4 regions of the Streptomyces sp. NPDC038200 genome follow, and region 1 is predicted to be linked to each of the others. Evidence: riboswitches for the same ligand, from Rfam matches in the RefSeq annotation. Region 1 holds a riboswitch; each other region holds the start of a gene.
What was found. A riboswitch is a leader RNA that binds a small molecule or an ion and turns the genes downstream of it on or off. The one in region 1 is predicted to bind cyclic di-AMP.
Positions count from the first base shown of each region.

Region 2: another riboswitch for cyclic di-AMP. It lies ahead of ACZ7KF_RS01980 (M23 family metallopeptidase); the one in region 1 lies ahead of ACZ7KF_RS32130 (transglycosylase SLT domain-containing protein).
Region 3: another riboswitch for cyclic di-AMP. It lies ahead of ACZ7KF_RS26680 (C40 family peptidase); the one in region 1 lies ahead of ACZ7KF_RS32130 (transglycosylase SLT domain-containing protein).
Region 4: another riboswitch for cyclic di-AMP. It lies ahead of ACZ7KF_RS08185 (M23 family metallopeptidase); the one in region 1 lies ahead of ACZ7KF_RS32130 (transglycosylase SLT domain-containing protein).

Region 1 is NZ_JBVJYH010000020.1:33,716-35,905, reverse strand. It holds gene ACZ7KF_RS32135 (HAD family hydrolase) at 1-453, shown strand, start outside; gene ACZ7KF_RS32130 (transglycosylase SLT domain-containing protein) at 509-994, opposite strand; cyclic di-AMP (ydaO/yuaA leader) riboswitch at 998-1,178, opposite strand; gene ACZ7KF_RS32125 (polyprenyl synthetase family protein) at 1,753-2,190, shown strand, end outside.
Region 2 is NZ_JBVJYH010000001.1:469,850-472,039, reverse strand. It holds gene ACZ7KF_RS01985 (M16 family metallopeptidase) at 1-949, shown strand, start outside; cyclic di-AMP (ydaO/yuaA leader) riboswitch at 1,160-1,322, shown strand; gene ACZ7KF_RS01980 (M23 family metallopeptidase) at 1,335-2,090, shown strand.
Region 3 is NZ_JBVJYH010000014.1:172,512-174,701, forward strand. It holds gene ACZ7KF_RS26670 (ATP-dependent Clp protease proteolytic subunit) at 1-230, shown strand, start outside; gene ACZ7KF_RS26675 (hypothetical protein) at 239-544, shown strand; cyclic di-AMP (ydaO/yuaA leader) riboswitch at 965-1,119, shown strand; gene ACZ7KF_RS26680 (C40 family peptidase) at 1,123-1,596, shown strand; gene ACZ7KF_RS26685 (hypothetical protein) at 1,742-2,023, shown strand; gene ACZ7KF_RS26690 (ATP-binding protein) at 2,020-2,190, opposite strand, start outside.
Region 4 is NZ_JBVJYH010000003.1:172,337-174,526, forward strand. It holds gene ACZ7KF_RS08180 (SGNH/GDSL hydrolase family protein) at 1-40, opposite strand, end outside; gene ACZ7KF_RS08185 (M23 family metallopeptidase) at 284-1,216, opposite strand; cyclic di-AMP (ydaO/yuaA leader) riboswitch at 1,222-1,373, opposite strand; gene ACZ7KF_RS08190 (alpha-galactosidase) at 1,688-2,190, opposite strand, start outside.

The sequences.
Region 1 (2,190 bases):
ACGCTCATCGAGCCCGGCTACCGGATGCCTCATCCGACGCTGCCCGCGGTGCGGGTCGAGCGCCGGGACGATCTGTGGTGCGCGCCCATCAGCAAGGTGCTGCTGCGGCATGCCGACCTGTCCGACGACGAGTTGGCGGCGGTGGCGCGCGCGGCGGTGGGCTCGCTGGCGACGGTCACCATGTCGGGGCCGGGCACCGTGGAGCTCCAGCCGAGCGGGGTGACGAAGGCGACCGGGCTGGCGCTGGCCGCCGAACGGCTGCGGATCGGCGCCGAACAGGCGCTGGCCTTCGGTGACATGCCCAACGACATCCCGATGTTCGACTGGGCGGGGCACGGCGTCGCCATGGCCAACGCTCATCCCGAACTGAAGGCGGTCGCGGACGAGGTCACCTTGTCGAACGAGGACGACGGCATCGCCGTCGTCCTCGAAAGACTGTTCCCGAGCGGCTGACCGGGACGTCGGCCGGCTGACCGGGACGTCAGGCAGGCCTGCCGCGACCGGCCGGTCAGTAGGCGCCGAACACGTTGTCGATCGACCCGTACCGCGCGGCCGCGTAGTTGCAGGCGGCGGTGATGTTCGCGACCGGGTCGTAGATGTCGAACGAGGTGCCGGCCACGTGGTAGGCGTTGAACGTCGGGTCGATGACCTGGAGCAGGCCCTTGGACGGGATGCCCTTGGCGGCGTTGGAGTCCCAGAGGTTGATGGCGGCCGGGTTGCCGGAGGACTCGCGTATGACGTTGCGGTAGATGCCGTTGTAGGTACCCGGGATCTTCTTCTCGGCCATGATCGCGAGGGACTCGCGGATCCAGCCGTCGAGGTTGTTCGGGTATCCGGCGGGGGTGGTGGCGGCCGTGGTGGCGCTGGGGGCCGCGGAGGCGGTGGTCGCGCCGATGAGCGGCAGGACGAGGACGGCGGCGCCGGTGCCGGCGGCGACGAGAGTACGGACGAGGCGGCTGTTCCGGGTACGGCGGTGCTGAGCGGCAGCAGGCATGGGGAAGTTCCTCTCCGGCGCCTACGAGGTGAGCTGTCGGGTTCGGGCGGGGAGGTGCCCGGCCGTGCCTCGGGGAGGCACGGCTTCACCCCGAGCCGTTCCGGTGCGGCGTGTGCCGTCCGGTGCAGCGACTTACCTGGGTCCCCCGCTCCTGCCGTACGAATGAGTTCGTCGATGGGTATGCGGGCGGCGGCAGGATTAGGCGTCCGCCCGACGGCCGGAACGTATGCGAGAGCACATGTCGGGAACAAGTACTGGATTCATACAACGTGCCTTTTGGTCATGATCGACGCGGTATGAGGTGCTTGATCCTTTGCGGTTGCCAACTCTCAACTCGCCGACGGCGCAAGGGGTCCCGGGGGTCCGGTGGACGGGGTGCGCGCGGAGGGCGCGTGACCCAACTCACGAAATAGCAAAACATTTCAAATCAGACATGGGGGATTAAGGGGATTCATGTCTGAAGTCCGAGTGGTGGTGGAACCAGGGGTGTGGTGCCTGTTGTTGCATGGGCGGCCGACAGGGAAAGCGAGAGGGTGGAGAGGTCGCGACACAGCGTTCGGATTACTGTTAAGTCGATAAATGTCCGGTATTACCATGTGATCAAAACCATGCCGGTCATGCTGCGATACCGCCCAGGCTGGACCGGTGGGCGCTATCGGTGATCGAAACAGGACCGGATACGCTGACTTGAGTGATGGCAGCGACCTATCGACAAACCGTGTAATCGCCAGCAGACACCAGCAGACAGGAGACCCCTCGTGACCGTCGTCGGGCCGTTCGGGCTGAGCGTGCGGGACCAGGCTCTGGAAGCCGATGTCCAGGCCGGATTGGCGGCAGTCGAGGAAGGCTTGCTCGATGCCACCAAGAGCGAGGTCCCGTTCATCACGGAGGCCGCCCAGCACCTCGTACGGGCCGGCGGGAAGCGGTTCCGGCCACTGCTCGTGATGCTCGCGGCCCAGTTCGGCGACCCCTACGCGCCGGGCATCGTGCCGTCGGCCGTGGTCGTGGAGCTGACCCACCTGGCCACGCTGTACCACGACGACGTCATGGACGAGGCCGCCGTGCGGCGCGGCGTGGACAGCGCCAACACCCGCTGGGGCAACTCCGTCGCGGTCCTCACCGGTGACTTCCTCTTCGCCCGAGCCTCCCAGATCCTCGCCGACCTCGGCCCCGAGGCGGTCCGGGTGCAGGCCCTG
Region 2 (2,190 bases), on a different contig from region 1:
CCTGGACGAGATCCCGCACGAGCTGGCCAACCCCGCCCGCCGGGCCGCCAAGGAACTCGCCAAGGAGCTGTTCCCGGCGACCGCGCGCATGTCCCGTCCCCGCCAGGGCACCGAGGAGACGGTCGAGAAGATCGACGCGGCGGCCGTACGCGCCTTCTACGACCGCCATGTGCGGCCCGCCACGGCCACCGTGGTGGTCGTCGGCGACCTGACGGGCGTGGACCTGGACGCGCTGCTGGGGGACACCCTGGGCGCCTGGACCGGCACCCCGGGCGAGCCCCGGCCGGTGCCGCCGGTGACCGCCGACGACACCGGGCGCGTGGTCATCGTGGACCGGCCCGGCGCGGTCCAGACGCAGCTGCTCATCGGCCGGATCGGCCCCGACCGGCACGACCGGGTGTGGCCCGCCCAGGTGCTCGGCACGTACTGCCTCGGCGGCACCCTCACCTCCCGCCTGGACCGCGTCCTGCGCGAGGAGAAGGGCTACACCTACGGCGTGCGCTCCTTCGGGCAGGTCCTGCGGTCCGCGCCGGACGGCACGGGCGCGGCGATGCTCGCCATCAGCGGCTCCGTGGACACCCCGAACACGGGCCCGGCGCTGGACGACCTGTGGAAGGTGCTGCGCACCGTCGCGGCGGACGGCCTGACCGACGCCGAGCGGGACGTCGCCGTGCAGAACCTCGTCGGCGTGGCGCCGCTGAAGTTCGAGACGGCGGCCGCCGTCGCGAGCACGCTGGCCGACCAGGTCGAGCAGCATCTGCCCGACGACTTCCAGGCGACGCTCTACCGGCAACTGGCCGCCACGGGCACGGTGGAGGCCACCGCCGCCGTCGTGAACGCCTTCCCCGTGGACCGCCTGGTGACGGTCCTCGTCGGCGACGCGGCCCAGATCAAGGCACCGGTCGAGGCGCTCGGCATCGGTGAAGTGAGCGTGGTGTCGGCCGAGTAACGGCACGCGCGCACGGGGCCCTGGCGACCTACGGGTCGTCAGGGCCCCTGCTGTTCCACTCGTTCCTCCAGATGCCCGTTTTGCGGGAGAGGTTGCCTGTCTGCCCTGTGGGATGCGCTACAAAAAGCCGCTTGCGTTTGAGGATTGAAAGCGGGCCGCCGTAGCGTCATGCGGGCTGTTCGTCAGGCAGTGCGCCGCGCCCGCGGCACCGGACAGTCATCGCCGAGTCCCCGTACGGCGCGAGCCAGGGGAGCCGGGGACCCACGCAGTCCCTGGGGTGAATCGGGTGCCCGCGCGAGAGCGGGGGGACCCGTAGGAGACCTTCCTGCTCCGAACCCGTCAGCTAACCCGGTAGGCGAGAGGGAAGGAAAGGACCAGCCACTTCATGGCGTTCATGTGCGCCACCGGGAAGCACCGCAAGCCCGGCCGGGTCAAGCGGACCACCGCTCAGGCGGCCGGTATCGCGGCCCTCACCACCACGGGTGTGATCGGCACCCTCGCCGCCTCCCCGGCGCTCGCCGCCGAGAGCCCCGCGGAGCAGACCGGCCTCACCCCGGTCCTGGCCGCCACCGGCGACGTCGCCGAGGAGATCGACGCCCAGGCCGCCGCCCAGCAGCAGGCCGCCGAGCAGAAGGCGGCCGAGGAGGCCGCGGCGAAGGAAGCCGCCAGGCGGGCCCAGGAGGTGCGTGCGGCCAAGGCCCGCGCCGCCCGGGAGGCCGAGCGCAAGCGGCTCAACGCCTTCGTGGCCCCGATCGCGCACTCGTTCGTCTCCACGGCCTACCAGGCCAGTAGCTCCCTGTGGTCCTCCGGTTCGCACACCGGCATCGACTTCCACGCGGCCAGCGGCACGTCCGTGCACGCGGTGGGCTCCGGCACGGTCGTCTCCGCGGGCTGGGGCGGCGCGTACGGCAACCAGGTCGTGATCCGCATGGCCGACGGCATGTACACCCAGTACGGGCACCTGTCCTCGATCGGTGTCGCGGTGGGCCAGAAGATCGTCCCGGGCCAGCAGATCGGCCTGTCCGGCGCCACGGGCAACGTCACCGGCCCGCACCTCCACTTCGAGGCGCGCACGACCCCCGAGTACGGTTCGGACGTCGACCCCGTCGCCTATCTCCGCAACCACGGAGTGCACGTCTGACGCCCGACGCACGACCGTCCGAGGCCCCGGCTCGTCGAGCCGGGGCTTTCGCCGTTTTTCGAGGTGTCCGCCGGACCCGCTGTCCAAAAAATATCCACGG
Region 3 (2,190 bases), on a different contig from region 1:
CGGTGCGCGGCCAGCCCAGCGACCTCCTCATCCAGGCCGAGGAGTTGACCCGGATCCGCGCGCGGATGGAGGAGATGCTCGTCCGGCACACGGGGCGCACGGCCGGCCAGGTCCACGAGGATCTGGAGCGTGACCTGATCCTGGACGCACCCGGAGCGCTCGCGTACGGTCTGGTGGACGGCATCGTGCCGAGCCGCCGGGACACACCCGGCGCACCGGACGCGAGGTGAGCCCGCCCATGCTGCCGGAACTCCCACCGCTGCCCGCCCTGACCCGCGCCGAGGGCGAGTTGATCGACCGTTACCTGGAGGCGGTCGACCTGCTGGGCCGCGTCAACCCGGCCCGCCCGGGGGACACCTACCGCGGGCTGCGGGCGGCCCAGGCTCTGGTGCGCAAGGCGGCAGAGCTGCGGGACGCGCTCACACTGATGCATCAGCGGGGCGAGACGGAGCTGCACGGGGACACGCTGGCACGGGCGCTGCGGGTGCTGGACGGCGAGCGCCGGGCCGCTCGCGTCGCGCTCCCGCCGGACGGCGTCGCCTGAGGCGGACGCCCGTCCGGCCCGGCCGGGCCCGCGCGTCGACACGAGCCGTCGGGACCGGAGTTGAAACGACCCGAACGACGTACCACCGACCGGTGTACTTCCAGATCGTTTTCCGGGCCTCCCGAGTTGCGCGACGCGCGGGTCCGTGAGTCGTCGAGAAGGCGCAAAGTCGCAGGTCCGGCGCTACGTACGGGATCTGACGGCGGCTCGAACAGAGCAGTGTCCACCCGAACGGGTGAGTGGTGAGTAACGCCACAAATCCCCGATTCCGTTGGGATTTTCGGACAGTAGTGAGTCAAGATCCCTGTCTGACGACAAGCCCCCGCCACCGCGGCGGGGCGGTCCGGGCGGACGCCGAGTCCTGCCGCCGCCCGGATGACCGGTCGACAGGAGTGGATCGGCAGGAGTGGAGGACCCAAGCAAGGCGGGTCGCCGGAACGGATGCGCGTCTGTTCGAGACAGACGGACGTCAGGCTCCGAGCAGCCCTTGGGGTGAAGCCGCGGCAACGCGGCCGGGCTACTTCGCCAGCCCGAATCCGACAGGTCATCCTTCACAGGCGGCTGACGAAGGGTTGCGCATGACTGCGCTCAATCGTGTCCCGTCGCTGATGGCCCGGGCCGGCACGGCCTCGGCCCTCACCCTGGCCGCCGTGGGCGGCTCCATCGCCGTGCCCGGTCTCGCCACCGAGGCCTCGGCCGCGACGACAGCGACGAAAGCACTCCACATCGCGGCGTCCAAGAAGGGCGCGCCGTACTCGTGGGGTGCCACCGGACCGCGCCGGTTCGACTGCTCGGGGCTGACGCTCTACTCCTACAAGAAGGCCGGCAAGAAGCTGCCGCGCACCGCCGCCCAGCAGTACAACAAGACCCACCACATCTCCGCCCGCAGCCGCAAGGCGGGCGACCTGGTCTTCTTCCACTCGGGTTCCAGCGTCTACCACGTCGGCATCTACGCCGGCCACGGGAAGATCTGGCACGCCCCGAAGACCGGAGACGTGGTGAAGCTCCAGAAGATCTGGACGAAGAGCGTGTGGTACGGCCGGGTCAGCTGATCCGTCGTCAGTCCGGGAGCGGCTCCAGCAGCGGGGCCGCTCCCGGGGCCGTCAGCGTCACCCCGGTGCCCGCCTGAAGCCCACGGGCGGCCCGGGGCCGGCGCAGCCGCCTGCCCGGCCGGTGCAGGTGAAGTCGGCGACCGGCATGGCCGCGAGTCCCACCGCGGGTGCCGGTGAAGACGATGAGCTGTCCGTCCATGCCCTCAGGCTGCCGCCGTCGCTGAGCGCATTCCGCCGGGCGCGTCCGGACGTACGGCTCTCCGCGAGCGCACCGGTCGGGGTACGGCCTCTGGAGGGGGTACGCCGCACGGTCTCGGTGGCGTACCGCGCGGACGAGACGAACGACGGGACGAATCCGGCGGCGGACGCCTTCCGGGCGCTGCTGCGAGGGGCGTTCGGCCGGGTCCGGCGGGCCTCCGTGCGCTAGGTTTCCTGCTGTCCCGCCGTCACCGGTGCGGCCGGGATCGCCCAGGGGAGTTCGATCGAGACCGTCTTGCCGCCCTCGCGGGTGGGCCGGATCCGGAGTCTGCCGCCGCACTCCGCGGTGAGCCAGCGGATGATGACCATGCCGCGGCCGTTGTCCTGCTGGACCGC
Region 4 (2,190 bases), on a different contig from region 1:
CGGTGAAGCTGTCCCCCACCGCCACGTACGACCCGATCACTGATCTGTTGTCATTCTTCGAATCGTCTGCCACGTCGGACCATGATTCACCTTCGGATGTGACCTACGCGACCGTAAGCGGGGGTTGACGAACGGTGAGATGAGACACTCTTAAAGAATTTGCCAATGCAGGAATACGGTCACTCTCCAGGCTGTTGCACGCGGACACACCGAAGGCCGGACCCCGGGACGGGGTCCGGCCTTCGGCAGCGCGTCAGGCGGGGGGGTGCCGCCGGGCCGGGCGTCAGCCGACCGCGACGCCGTGGGAGCGGAGGTAGGCGACCGGGTCCAGGTCCGAGCCGTAATCCGGCGTGGTGCGGATCTCGAAGTGCAGGTGCGGGCCGGTCACATTGCCGGTGGCGCCCGACAGGCCGATCTGCCGGCCCGCGGTCACGCTCTGGCCGGCCGAGACGGACAGCTGCGACAGGTGGGCGTACTGGGCGTAGTAGCCGTCGTTCAGCTTGATGACGACCTGGTTGCCGTACGCGCCGCCCCAGCCGGCGGAGACGACCGTGCCCGCGGCGACGGCCTTCAGGGGGGTGCCGGCCGGCACGACGAAGTCGACGCCGGTGTGGTGGCCGCTGGACCACATGCTGCCGGCCACGTGGTAGCCGGTGCCGAGGGTGGCACCGGTCACCGGGAGGGTGTAACCGGCGGTGGCGGTCTGCGCGTTGCCGGACCCGGACGGCCGGGAGGCCGGGGCGGACCCGGCGGCCCGCGAGGGCTGGGCGGCGGCCGGCCGGGGGGACGCCGTGGCCGCGGGGGCGTGCCGGGGGGCGGGGGTCTCGGCGCGGGTCGGCGCGGCCTGCCCGCCGAGGGTGAGCTTCAGGCCCGGGTGGATGAGCGACGGGTCGGCACCGACGGTCCGCCGGTTGTCCTCGTAGAGCCGCTGCCAGCCGCCGCCGACGTGCTGCTCGTCGGCGATCTTCGAGAGGCAGTCGCCGCTGCGCACGGTGTAGGTGCGAGCGCCGGCGTCCGCACGCGCGGCGCTCTTCTCGACCGTCTCCGGAAGGGAGCGCACGGCCTTTCCGGGTACGGACTGCGCGGGGGTGGCGGCGTGCGCTCCGGTGGCCCCGAGGAGCGGGAGGGCGAGGGCGGCGCCACCGGTGCCGGCGACTGCCATGGAGCGGGAAAAACGCGGGGTCTTGGGGCGTCGGTGCTTACCCTTGGCGGGCATGGCGCAATTCCTCTCCGGCGCCTGCGAGGTCAGCTGTCGGGTTCGGGCTGGAGTTGCCCGGCCGTGCGCGGCACGGCTGCACCCCCTTGCCTGTCGCGGAGACCGGACAGGCAGTCGTACCTGGTGGGTCCCCCGCTCCTGCCGGCGCGGGTCACGTGTGTGGGGACTCCGGGCGGCGGCAGGATTCGGCGTTCCGTCCGGAATGGTGGCGAACGTAAGCGAGCAGGACGCACGGAAACAAGCAGCGGGTTCCCGTGATGCGCGTTTCGGGTGATCGAATACGGGAACACACGGTCACCTAGCGTGCCTTCAAGGCCCACCATCCCCTCGATTCGCCTGCTCCGCACCGGTATTACGTGGACATGACGTGCGACGCACCGTCACGGATATGACGCTCCTCACCAGCCCGCCCACCAAGGCCCCGCATTCCGTGGCGAGTCGCAACGAAGTTGACCAAACTGGACAGAATACCTAGAGACGGCGTAGGCGAAGAACCGTCGCGTCCAGGTCACCCTTGAGCCGCGTGCGCAGCCCGTGGTGCAGCAGCACCGCGCCTCGATGCACTTCGCCCGTTTCGTGGCATGCGTACGACGCTGTCGGGTCGAGTCCGCGCAGCCGCACCGCCGGTACCGGCTCGCCGTGGCTCTGCGCCTGGAGCCAGGCCAGGACGACCGTCTCCTCTCCCCGGACGTACTGGACGGCGCTCAGACCACCTTCCGGGGGCCGCAGCCGGTACAGCTCGCCGTGCTGCACGACCGGCCGGATCTCCTTGTACAGCTCCACCCACCGCCGGGCCTCGGCCAGCTCCTCGGCAGTCCACTCCGTCAGGTCGCCGCCGACTCCCAGCACGCCCGCCATGGCGCTGACGAACCGGAAGCGCAGCGAGCTGACCCGGCCGTTGAGCTGGGTGTTGGGGCTGTCGGTGACCCAGGCGGCCATCACCCGGGCGGGGTGGATCTGGGTGAAGCCGTGCT